DNA from 4 places in the Pseudomonas sp. RT4P38 genome. Region 3 is predicted to be linked to each of the others. Evidence: predicted binding sites of a transcription regulator. Region 3 holds the regulator's gene; each other region holds the start of a gene.
The links. The regulator sigma-54, encoded in region 3, starts transcription at its own class of promoters, with help from an activator protein. The targets are predictions, from matches to a motif close to ANTGGCATNNANNTTGCTNT.
Positions count from the first base shown of each region.

Region 1: a site for sigma-54 is predicted at 812-831, ahead of ACYZT7_RS09045 (flagellar basal body rod protein FlgF). Genes of this name have one in related genera too.
Region 2: a site for sigma-54 is predicted at 1,178-1,197, ahead of glnK (P-II family nitrogen regulator). Genes of this name have one in related genera too.
Region 4: a site for sigma-54 is predicted at 851-870, ahead of flgB (flagellar basal body rod protein FlgB). Genes of this name have one in related genera too.

Region 1 is NZ_CM142703.1:1,952,841-1,955,026, forward strand. It holds gene ACYZT7_RS09040 (sigma-54-dependent transcriptional regulator) at 1-565, shown strand, start outside; gene ACYZT7_RS09045 (flagellar basal body rod protein FlgF) at 886-1,626, shown strand; gene flgG (flagellar basal-body rod protein FlgG) at 1,672-2,186, shown strand, end outside.
Region 2 is NZ_CM142703.1:6,684,301-6,686,486, reverse strand. It holds gene ACYZT7_RS31235 (BRO-N domain-containing protein) at 1-345, opposite strand, end outside; gene ACYZT7_RS31230 (accessory factor UbiK family protein) at 725-985, opposite strand; gene glnK (P-II family nitrogen regulator) at 1,405-1,743, shown strand; gene ACYZT7_RS31220 (ammonium transporter) at 1,779-2,186, shown strand, end outside.
Region 3 is NZ_CM142703.1:1,231,797-1,233,982, reverse strand. It holds gene lptB (LPS export ABC transporter ATP-binding protein) at 1-177, shown strand, start outside; gene ACYZT7_RS05640 (RNA polymerase factor sigma-54) at 361-1,854, shown strand; gene hpf (ribosome hibernation-promoting factor, HPF/YfiA family) at 1,928-2,186, shown strand, end outside.
Region 4 is NZ_CM142703.1:5,307,723-5,309,908, reverse strand. It holds gene cheR (protein-glutamate O-methyltransferase CheR) at 1-548, shown strand, start outside; gene flgB (flagellar basal body rod protein FlgB) at 913-1,320, shown strand; gene flgC (flagellar basal body rod protein FlgC) at 1,324-1,767, shown strand; gene flgD (flagellar hook assembly protein FlgD) at 1,783-2,186, shown strand, end outside.

The sequences.
Region 1 (2,186 bases), 720 kb from region 3:
GGGCAGCGATGAAGAGGTTTATCTGGATGTGCGGGTGATCTGCGCGACGCAGGTCGACCTGTCCGAGTTGTGCGCGCGTGGTGAGTTTCGCCAGGATTTGTATCACCGCTTGAACGTGCTTTCGCTGCACATCCCGCCACTGCGCGAATGCCTCGATGGTTTGACCCCGCTGGTGGAGCACTTCCTCGATCAGGCCAGTCGGCAGATCGGTTGCCCGCTGCCGAAACTGGCGCCGGCGGCGATGGAGCGGCTCAGTCACTACCATTGGCCGGGCAACGTGCGACAGTTGGAAAACGTGCTGTTCCAGGCCGTTTCCCTGTGCGAAGGCGGGACGGTCAAGGCCGAGCATATTCGCCTGCCGGATTACGGTGTGCGTCAGCCACTTGGCGATTTCTCGCTCGAGGGCGGGCTGGACGAGATTGTCGGGCGCTTCGAGAAGGCGGTGCTGGAGCGCTTGTACTCCGAGCACCCGAGCAGTCGGCAACTGGGCAAGCGGTTGGGGGTTTCGCATACGACCATTGCCAACAAGTTGCGTGAGTACGAGGTCGGCAAGAGCGAGTCATAGCGGGCATCTGCTGTGTTTGAACCGGCCTCATCGCGAGCAAGCTCGCTCCCACAGGGGATGTGTGAACACCGCAGATCCAATGTGGGAGCAAGCTTGCTCGCGATGGCGGCGGTGGCCGTTGCCCAAGGCCGACCCTTGCCACCAACCGGCATAACACCGCCGGTTTTTCGTCTTCGACACAATCCTCCAATCCCGCCTGTATCCCTCAAGTCCTTTGTTTGCCGGTCCCCGCACCGCCAGAAAAAAGTTGGTCTGCAAATTGCTTATGGCTCAGCAGTACAGCGGTGGGCGGCAAACGTCCGGCATGCAGAGGAAAGAGTGTGGACAAGTACCTATATGTGGCAATGACCGGTGCCAGCCAGAATGCACTGGCGCAGAAGGCTCATGCGAACAACCTGGCGAACATCTCCACCAACGGTTTCCAGAAAGACCTGGAGCAGGCTCGTTCGATGCCGGTGTTCGGTGACAGCTTTCCGGCGCGTGCGTTTGCCCTGTCCGAACGTCCGGCCACCGATTTCTCCCCTGGCGCATTGGTGGAAACCGGTCGTGACCTCGATGTCGCGGTGCAAGGCAATGGCTGGATCGCCGTGCAGAACCCTGACGGCGGCGAAAGCTACGTGCGCACCGGCAGCCTGAACGTCGACGCCCTCGGCGTGCTGCGGGCCGGCAACGGTATGCCGGTGATGGGCAATGGCGGGCCGATTGCCGTGCCGCCCGAGCAGCAAATCGAAGTGGGCGAGGACGGCACCATCAGCATTCGTGCGATGGGCGAAGGTCCTCGCGTGATGGCGGAAGTCGACCGCATCAAGCTGGTTAATCCTGACTTCAAGAACATGACCAAAGGCCTGGACGGTTCGATCCACACCAAGGACGGCAAGCCGGCGCAAGCCGATGCCAACGTCAAGCTGGTGTCCGGTTTCCTCGAGTCGAGCAACGTCAACGCCGTGGAAGAAATGACCTCGGTGCTGGCCCTGGCCAAGCAGTTCGAACTGCACATCAAGATGATGAACACCGCCAAAGAAGACGACCAGGCCATGGCTCGGGTCTTGCAGATCAGCTAATTATCAGAACGTCGCGCCGTAAAACAGGCGCACGAGGAGAATCGAATGCTTCCGGCTCTATGGGTTGCCAAAACAGGTCTGTCCGCCCAGGACACCAACCTGACGACCATTTCCAACAACCTGGCCAACGTGTCGACCACGGGTTTCAAACGTGACCGCGCCGAGTTCCAGGACTTGCTCTACCAGATCAAACGCCAGCCAGGCGCCCAGTCGACCCAGGACAGTGAACTGCCGTCGGGTCTGCAATTGGGTACCGGTGTGCGCATCGTCGGCACCCAGAAAAACTTCACCGCCGGCAGCCTGCAAACCACCGAGCAGCCGTTGGACATGGCCATCGACGGTCGCGGTTTCTTCCAGATTCTGCAGCCGGACGGCACCACGTCCTACACCCGTGACGGTACGTTCCACCTGGATTCCAACGGTCAGATCGTCAACGCCAGCGGCTTTGCCCTGGAACCGGCCATTGTCATCCCCAACGATGCCCAGACCTTCACGGTCGGTCGCGACGGCACCGTGTCCATCACCGTTACCGGCAACCCGGCATCCCAGGTGATCGGCAA
Region 2 (2,186 bases), 1.2 Mb from region 3:
GGTTGAGGTGGGTTGCTGGGCGTCTCTCAGGGCTGGGACCACGTCGTGGGTAAGCCATTCGCGCAGGCCTCGGTGTTCGGGGCAGTAGCGGTAGACCAGCAATGCGTAGACGCCGGATTCGCTGATCAGCAGTGTGTTTTCTACGGTGCCGTGGATGAGCATCTGCAAATTCTGGTGTTGGTCAGGATCGAGTTTGCGTAGCGCTCGTTCGTCGAGGAAAAGCCTGAGCAATCGGCCGAGGTCGTGGGCGCTGAACCAGGCCTGGTTTTCCAGGAGGAGGGTGTGGAGGTGGAGTTTGTGGCGCGTGAGGACGTGGGGGATCAGGTGAGTGTCATTGCGAATCATCGAAAGCTCCTTTTGCTAAAGGGGCTGCCGGCAATCGTCGCCAAACGAATGGGTGGCAGCTATACGCGGGTTGGCGAACCGGAGCAAAAGGAACCCGGCAGATCCGAAGATCTCCCACGCACAGCCGCCATGACTCGATATGGCGAAAATTAGCCCGCCATCGGATGGTCGTCGTGCGCCTTAAGCCTTCAAGGTCGCCAAACCCAGTGCTGAATATTCAGCAGAGGGTGAGCTTAGTAACCGGGGCTTGGTGGCGCAATCGGACGGCGGATGTGATCTTTGTAGGACTCAGCCTGGAATTAGCGCGGAATCCGGAATGGCAGGAAGGTCGTTCCGACCTTATCGCGAGCAAGCTCGCTCCCACAGTTGATCGGTGGTGTTACTCAGCCGTTGGATTGAGCTTCGCTTCAAGCTCCGCCACCTTCGCCTCAAGACTCTCCAATCGCGCCCGCGTCCGTGCCAGCACAACCATCTGGCTATCAAACTCTTCACGACTCACCAGATCCAGCTTGCTGAAGCCGCTCTGCAACAGGGCCTTGAACTGGCTCTCGATTTCGCTTTTCGGCAGTGGGGTGTCGCCGCTGAAGAGGCGGGAGGCGGTGCCGCTCAGGGCATCTAGGAAGTCTTTGGGTGCGAGCATGGGAAATGTCCTGTCAACAATGGCGGGCAGTGTATCACGCAGTGTCTATAGTCAATCTCGCAGTCAGGGCTGCACGCTTTTCGCGCATGCGGACGGACGGCAATGCACTGTTGTTGTGCGTATCAGTCGGGCCATTGCAGCGAAGTAGCTTGCGGCAGCGGCCAAAGGCTTGAAATCAGTGGGTTTTGGCGAGATGGCAAGCTTTCTGCTTAGTCGGTAGTGACCCATGCACTGATGCAGTCGCTGTGACGAATGCAGTGCGCCAAGCGAAACGGGGGAAGTGTTTCGTGCGGAGTGGTTAGCAGGCGTCGGACGGGCAGGTAAGGCCGACGATGCGTTACAAAGCCAGGCACTGCGCTTAGACTTGAGTCGGGTTTGTTTTCCTGGGGCAAGTCCACCAAATTCGGGAGAGAGTTTTCATGAAGCTAGTCACTGCCATCATCAAGCCGTTCAAACTGGACGACGTACGCGAGTCGCTGTCCGAGATCGGCGTGCAGGGCATTACCGTTACTGAAGTCAAAGGCTTCGGTCGGCAGAAGGGTCACACCGAGCTGTATCGCGGCGCGGAATACGTGGTCGATTTCCTGCCAAAGGTGAAGATTGATGTCGCCATTGACGACAAGGATCTTGACCGGGTTATCGAGGCGATAACCAAGGCTGCCAACACCGGCAAGATCGGTGACGGCAAGATCTTCGTGGTCAATCTGGAACAGGCGATTCGCATCCGTACCGGCGAAACCGATACCGACGCAATCTAAGCCGCCACACACCCAACGCCCCAGGAGAAAACAATATGACTCTGCGTAAATTCGCAGGGCTAGGAGCCCTGTTGTCCCTCGTAATGCCCAGCCTGGCTATGGCGGCAGACGAAGTGGCGGCCCCCGTCCTCAACTCCGGCGACACCGCCTGGATGATGACCTCGACAGCCCTCGTGCTGTTCATGACCATTCCCGGCCTCGCGCTGTTCTACGGCGGCATGGTTCGCTCCAAAAACATTCTTTCCGTGATGATGCAGTGCTTCGCCATTACCGGTCTGATCAGCATTCTGTGGGTCATTTATGGCTACAGCATCGCGTTCGACACCACCGGCATGGAACAGGGTGTCGTCAACTTCAACTCATTCTTCGGCGGCATGGGCAAGGCATTCCTCGCCGGTGTCACGCCATCGAGCCTGACAGGTCCCGCGGCGCTGTTCCCTGAG
Region 3 (2,186 bases):
AAGGCCAAAGGCATTGGCGTATTGATCACTGACCACAACGTCCGTGAAACCCTGGATATCTGCGAAACCGCTTACATCGTCAACGATGGCCAACTGATTGCCGAAGGTGACTCTGCCACCATCCTGGCCAACGACCTGGTCAAGGAAGTGTATCTGGGCCATGAGTTCCGCCTGTAAGCACTGAGGTGCCTGGCTAGTCGACCGAGCGCTAGTCTCGATAAAAATGAATACTTTTTTATTGTTACAGCGCTCTAGGCAAACGTTGCAGTTTCAGGCATATAATTTGCTTATGTTTGGCGCTCCGGCGCCCTGTAGTGGATGGCGCATGTGCGCCGGCGAATAAGGTGTTAAGCCCCTGCCATGAAACCATCGCTAGTCTTGAGAATGGGCCAGCAGCTGACGATGACACCGCAGCTGCAACAGGCCATCCGCCTGCTCCAATTGTCGACCCTGGACCTGCAACAGGAAATCCAGGAGGCCCTGGAGTCCAATCCGATGCTCGAACGCCAGGAAGAAGGCGACGACTTCGATAACGCCGACCCCTTGGCCGACAAAGCCGAACAGCCTCCCAACGCCGATGTTTCGGAACCCTCCTACCAGGAAACCGCCCCGACTGTAGACAACCTCGAGGAAGGTGACTGGAACGAGCGCATTCCCAACGAACTGCCCGTCGACACCGCGTGGGAAGACGTCTACCAGACCAGCGCCAGCAGCCTGCCGAGCAACGATGACGATGAGTGGGATTTCACCACCCGTACATCGGCCGGCGAAAGCCTGCAAAGCCACTTGCTGTGGCAACTGAACCTGGCACCGATGTCCGACACTGATCGCCTGATTGCCGTGACCCTGATCGACTGCATCAACAATCAGGGCTACCTGGACGAAACCCTCGAGGAGATTCTCGAAGCCTTCGATCCGGAACTGGACATCGAACTGGACGAAATCGAAGCCGTCCTGCACCGCATCCAGCAATTCGAACCCGCTGGCATCGGCGCCCGTAACCTGGGTGAATGCCTGCTGCTGCAATTACGTCAGTTGTCCGCCAAGACCCCTTGGCTGGTCGAGGCCAAACGCCTGGTCACCGATTACATTGACCTGCTCGGCAGCCGCGACTACAGCCAGCTGATGCGTCGCATGAAGCTCAAGGAAGATGAGCTGCGCCAAGTGATTGAACTGGTCCAGAGCCTCAACCCGCGCCCAGGCTCGCAAATCGAGTCCAGCGAAGCCGAATACGTCGTTCCCGACGTGATCGTACGCAAGGACAACGAGCGCTGGCTGGTGGAACTGAACCAGGAATCCGTGCCGCGACTGCGGGTCAATGCTCAATACGCTGGTTTCGTGCGCCGCGCCGACACCAGCGCCGACAACACCTTCATGCGCAATCAGTTGCAAGAGGCCCGCTGGTTCATCAAGAGCCTGCAAAGCCGCAACGAAACCCTGATGAAAGTAGCCACTCAGATCGTCGAGCATCAGCGCGGCTTTCTTGAATACGGCGACGAAGCCATGAAACCGCTGGTCCTGCATGACATCGCCGAAGCGGTGGGCATGCATGAGTCGACGATTTCACGGGTGACCACGCAAAAGTTCATGCATACCCCACGAGGCATATATGAACTGAAATACTTTTTCTCGAGCCACGTCAGCACCTCCGAGGGCGGTGAATGCTCGTCCACGGCGATCCGCGCGATCATCAAAAAACTGGTTGCCGCGGAAAATCAGAAAAAGCCGTTGAGTGACAGCAAGATCGCTGGTTTACTGGAGGCACAAGGCATTCAGGTGGCTCGCCGCACCGTCGCCAAGTACCGCGAATCCCTCGGGATCGCGCCTTCGAGCGAACGCAAGCGGTTGATGTAGAGCCACGCCACAGCGTTCCAGCGGCAGGCATTTCTGCCTGCCGCTTTATGCACTGGCAACGAAGGAGAGCTGTATGCAAGTCAACATCAGTGGACACCAACTGGAAGTGACCGAACCTCTTCGCACCTACATCGGCGAAAAACTCGAACGATTAGAGAGGCATTTCGACAAGATCACCAACGTGCAAGTCACGATGACGGTCGAAAAGCTCAAGCAGAAAATCGAAGCCACGCTGCATATTCCCGGCAATGAAGTGGTCGCAAACGCGGAGCATACCGATATGTACGCGGCGATCGACGCACTGACCGACAAGCTGGATAAACAACTCAAAA
Region 4 (2,186 bases), 2.6 Mb from region 3:
CCGCGATCAAGGCCGCCCCTGGCCAGCGTCTGCGGATCTGGTCGGCGGCGTGTTCGTCGGGTCAGGAACCGTATTCGCTGTCGATGTCGATCGATGAGTTCGAGCGCGTGAACATGGGCCAGTTGAAGATGGGCGTGCAAATCGTTGCCACCGACCTGTCCGGCACCATGCTGACCAACTGCAAGACCGGCGAATACGACAGCCTGGCCATCGGCCGTGGTCTGTCGCCCGAGCGCCTTCAGCGTTACTTCGACCCGAAAGGGCCGGGGCGCTGGGCCATCAAGGCGCCGATCAAGAGCCGGGTGGAGTTTCGCTCGTTCAACCTGCTGGACAGCTACGCGAGCCTCGGCAAGTTCGACATCGTGTTCTGCCGCAACGTGCTGATCTACTTCTCCGCCGAGGTGAAGAAGGACATCCTGTTGCGCATTCACAGCACGTTGAAGCCAGGCGGTTATCTGTTCCTCGGTGCTTCCGAGGCGCTGAACGGTTTGCCGGACCATTACCAGATGGTCCAATGCAGCCCGGGGATCATTTACCAGGCGAAGTGATTCGTTGGCGGTATAAAAAAACGGGAGTCCTCAGGGGCTCCCGTTTTTTTTGCCTGCCGTTATTTCTGAAACACCACTAGACCCTGTGGGAGCGAGCTTGCTCGCGATTGCGGTGGGTCAGGCTATACAGCTGTCGACTGTCCCGACGCCATCGCGAGCAAGCTCGCTCCCACAGGGTCGGGGTTGTTCTCCTGACCGTAAGAAGCGGCAGAAAAGCGGCAGGCGGCGGAAATCGGTTGCCGCTTTTCTGGCATTGCCACGTTGCCACTGCCCGCAAAGCCCCGGATTACGGCCTTTTTTGAATTGGCACGCCGCTTGCTATGTCTCTGTTACGAAAAATCAGGTCACCCGAAGGTTTCCCGACATGAGCATCAGCTTCGATAAAGCGCTCGGTATTCACGAACAAGCCCTGGGCTACCGCGCTCAGCGTGCCGAAGTCCTGGCCAACAACATCGCCAACGCCGACACCCCGAACTACAAGGCTCGGGATCTGGACTTCTCGAAAGTGCTCGCCGAGCAGAACGAGAAGACCAAGAGCGGCACTTTTGCCTTGAACATGACCAACAACCGTCATATCGAAGCCGAAGGCCTGGGCAATGGCGACGAGTCGCTGCTGTATCGCACGCCGATGCAACCGTCGATCGACCAGAACACCGTGGACGCCCAGCTTGAGCAGTCGAACTACGCGGAAAACGCCGTCGGCTTCCAGGCCAGCTTCACCCTGCTCAACAGCAAATTCAAAGGGCTGGTATCAGCCCTGCGCGGAGAGTAAGCCATGTCTCTATCCAGTGTTTTCAACATTGCCGGTAGCGGCATGAGTGCCCAGACCACTCGCTTGAACACCGTCGCCAGTAACATCGCCAACGCCGAGACCGTCTCCTCGAGTATCGACCAGACCTACCGTGCACGGCACCCGGTATTTGCCACCATGTTCCAGGGCGGCCAGAGCGGCGGCAGCGATTCGCTGTTCCAGAGCCAGGACGCGGCCGGTCAAGGTGTGCAAGTGCTGGGCGTGGTCGAAGACCAGAGCAACCTTGAGGCGCGCTACGAGCCGAACCATCCGGCGGCCGACGGCAAGGGCTACGTCTACTACCCAAATGTCAACGTGGTGGAAGAAATGGCCGACATGATTTCCGCGAGCCGCTCGTTCCAGACCAACGCCGAAATGATGAACACCGCCAAAACCATGATGCAGAAGGTTCTGACCCTCGGTCAGTGATAAGGGGCGACTCAGATGAGTGTTACCGATACCACCAGTGGCCTTAGCCTCAAAGACATCCTGGCCAACTCCTCGGTCAAGACCAACACCAGCGCCGATGGCCTGGCGTCCGCGACGAACAGCGCCACCGGCAAACAGTCCCTGGGCAAGGACGCGTTCCTGCAGTTGCTGGTGACGCAACTGAAAAACCAGAACCCGCTGGAACCACAGGATAACGGCGAGTTTGTCGCCCAGTTGGCGCAGTTCAGCAGCCTGGAAGGTATTACCACACTCAATACCACCGTGAGCGGCCTCGCGAGCAATTACAACTCGTCCCAGGCGTTGCAGGCGTCGTCGCTGGTCGGGCGTTCGGTTATTGCACCGGCCGACAAGACGGTGGTCGATACCTCCAAGAGTTTCACCGGCACCATCGCCGTACC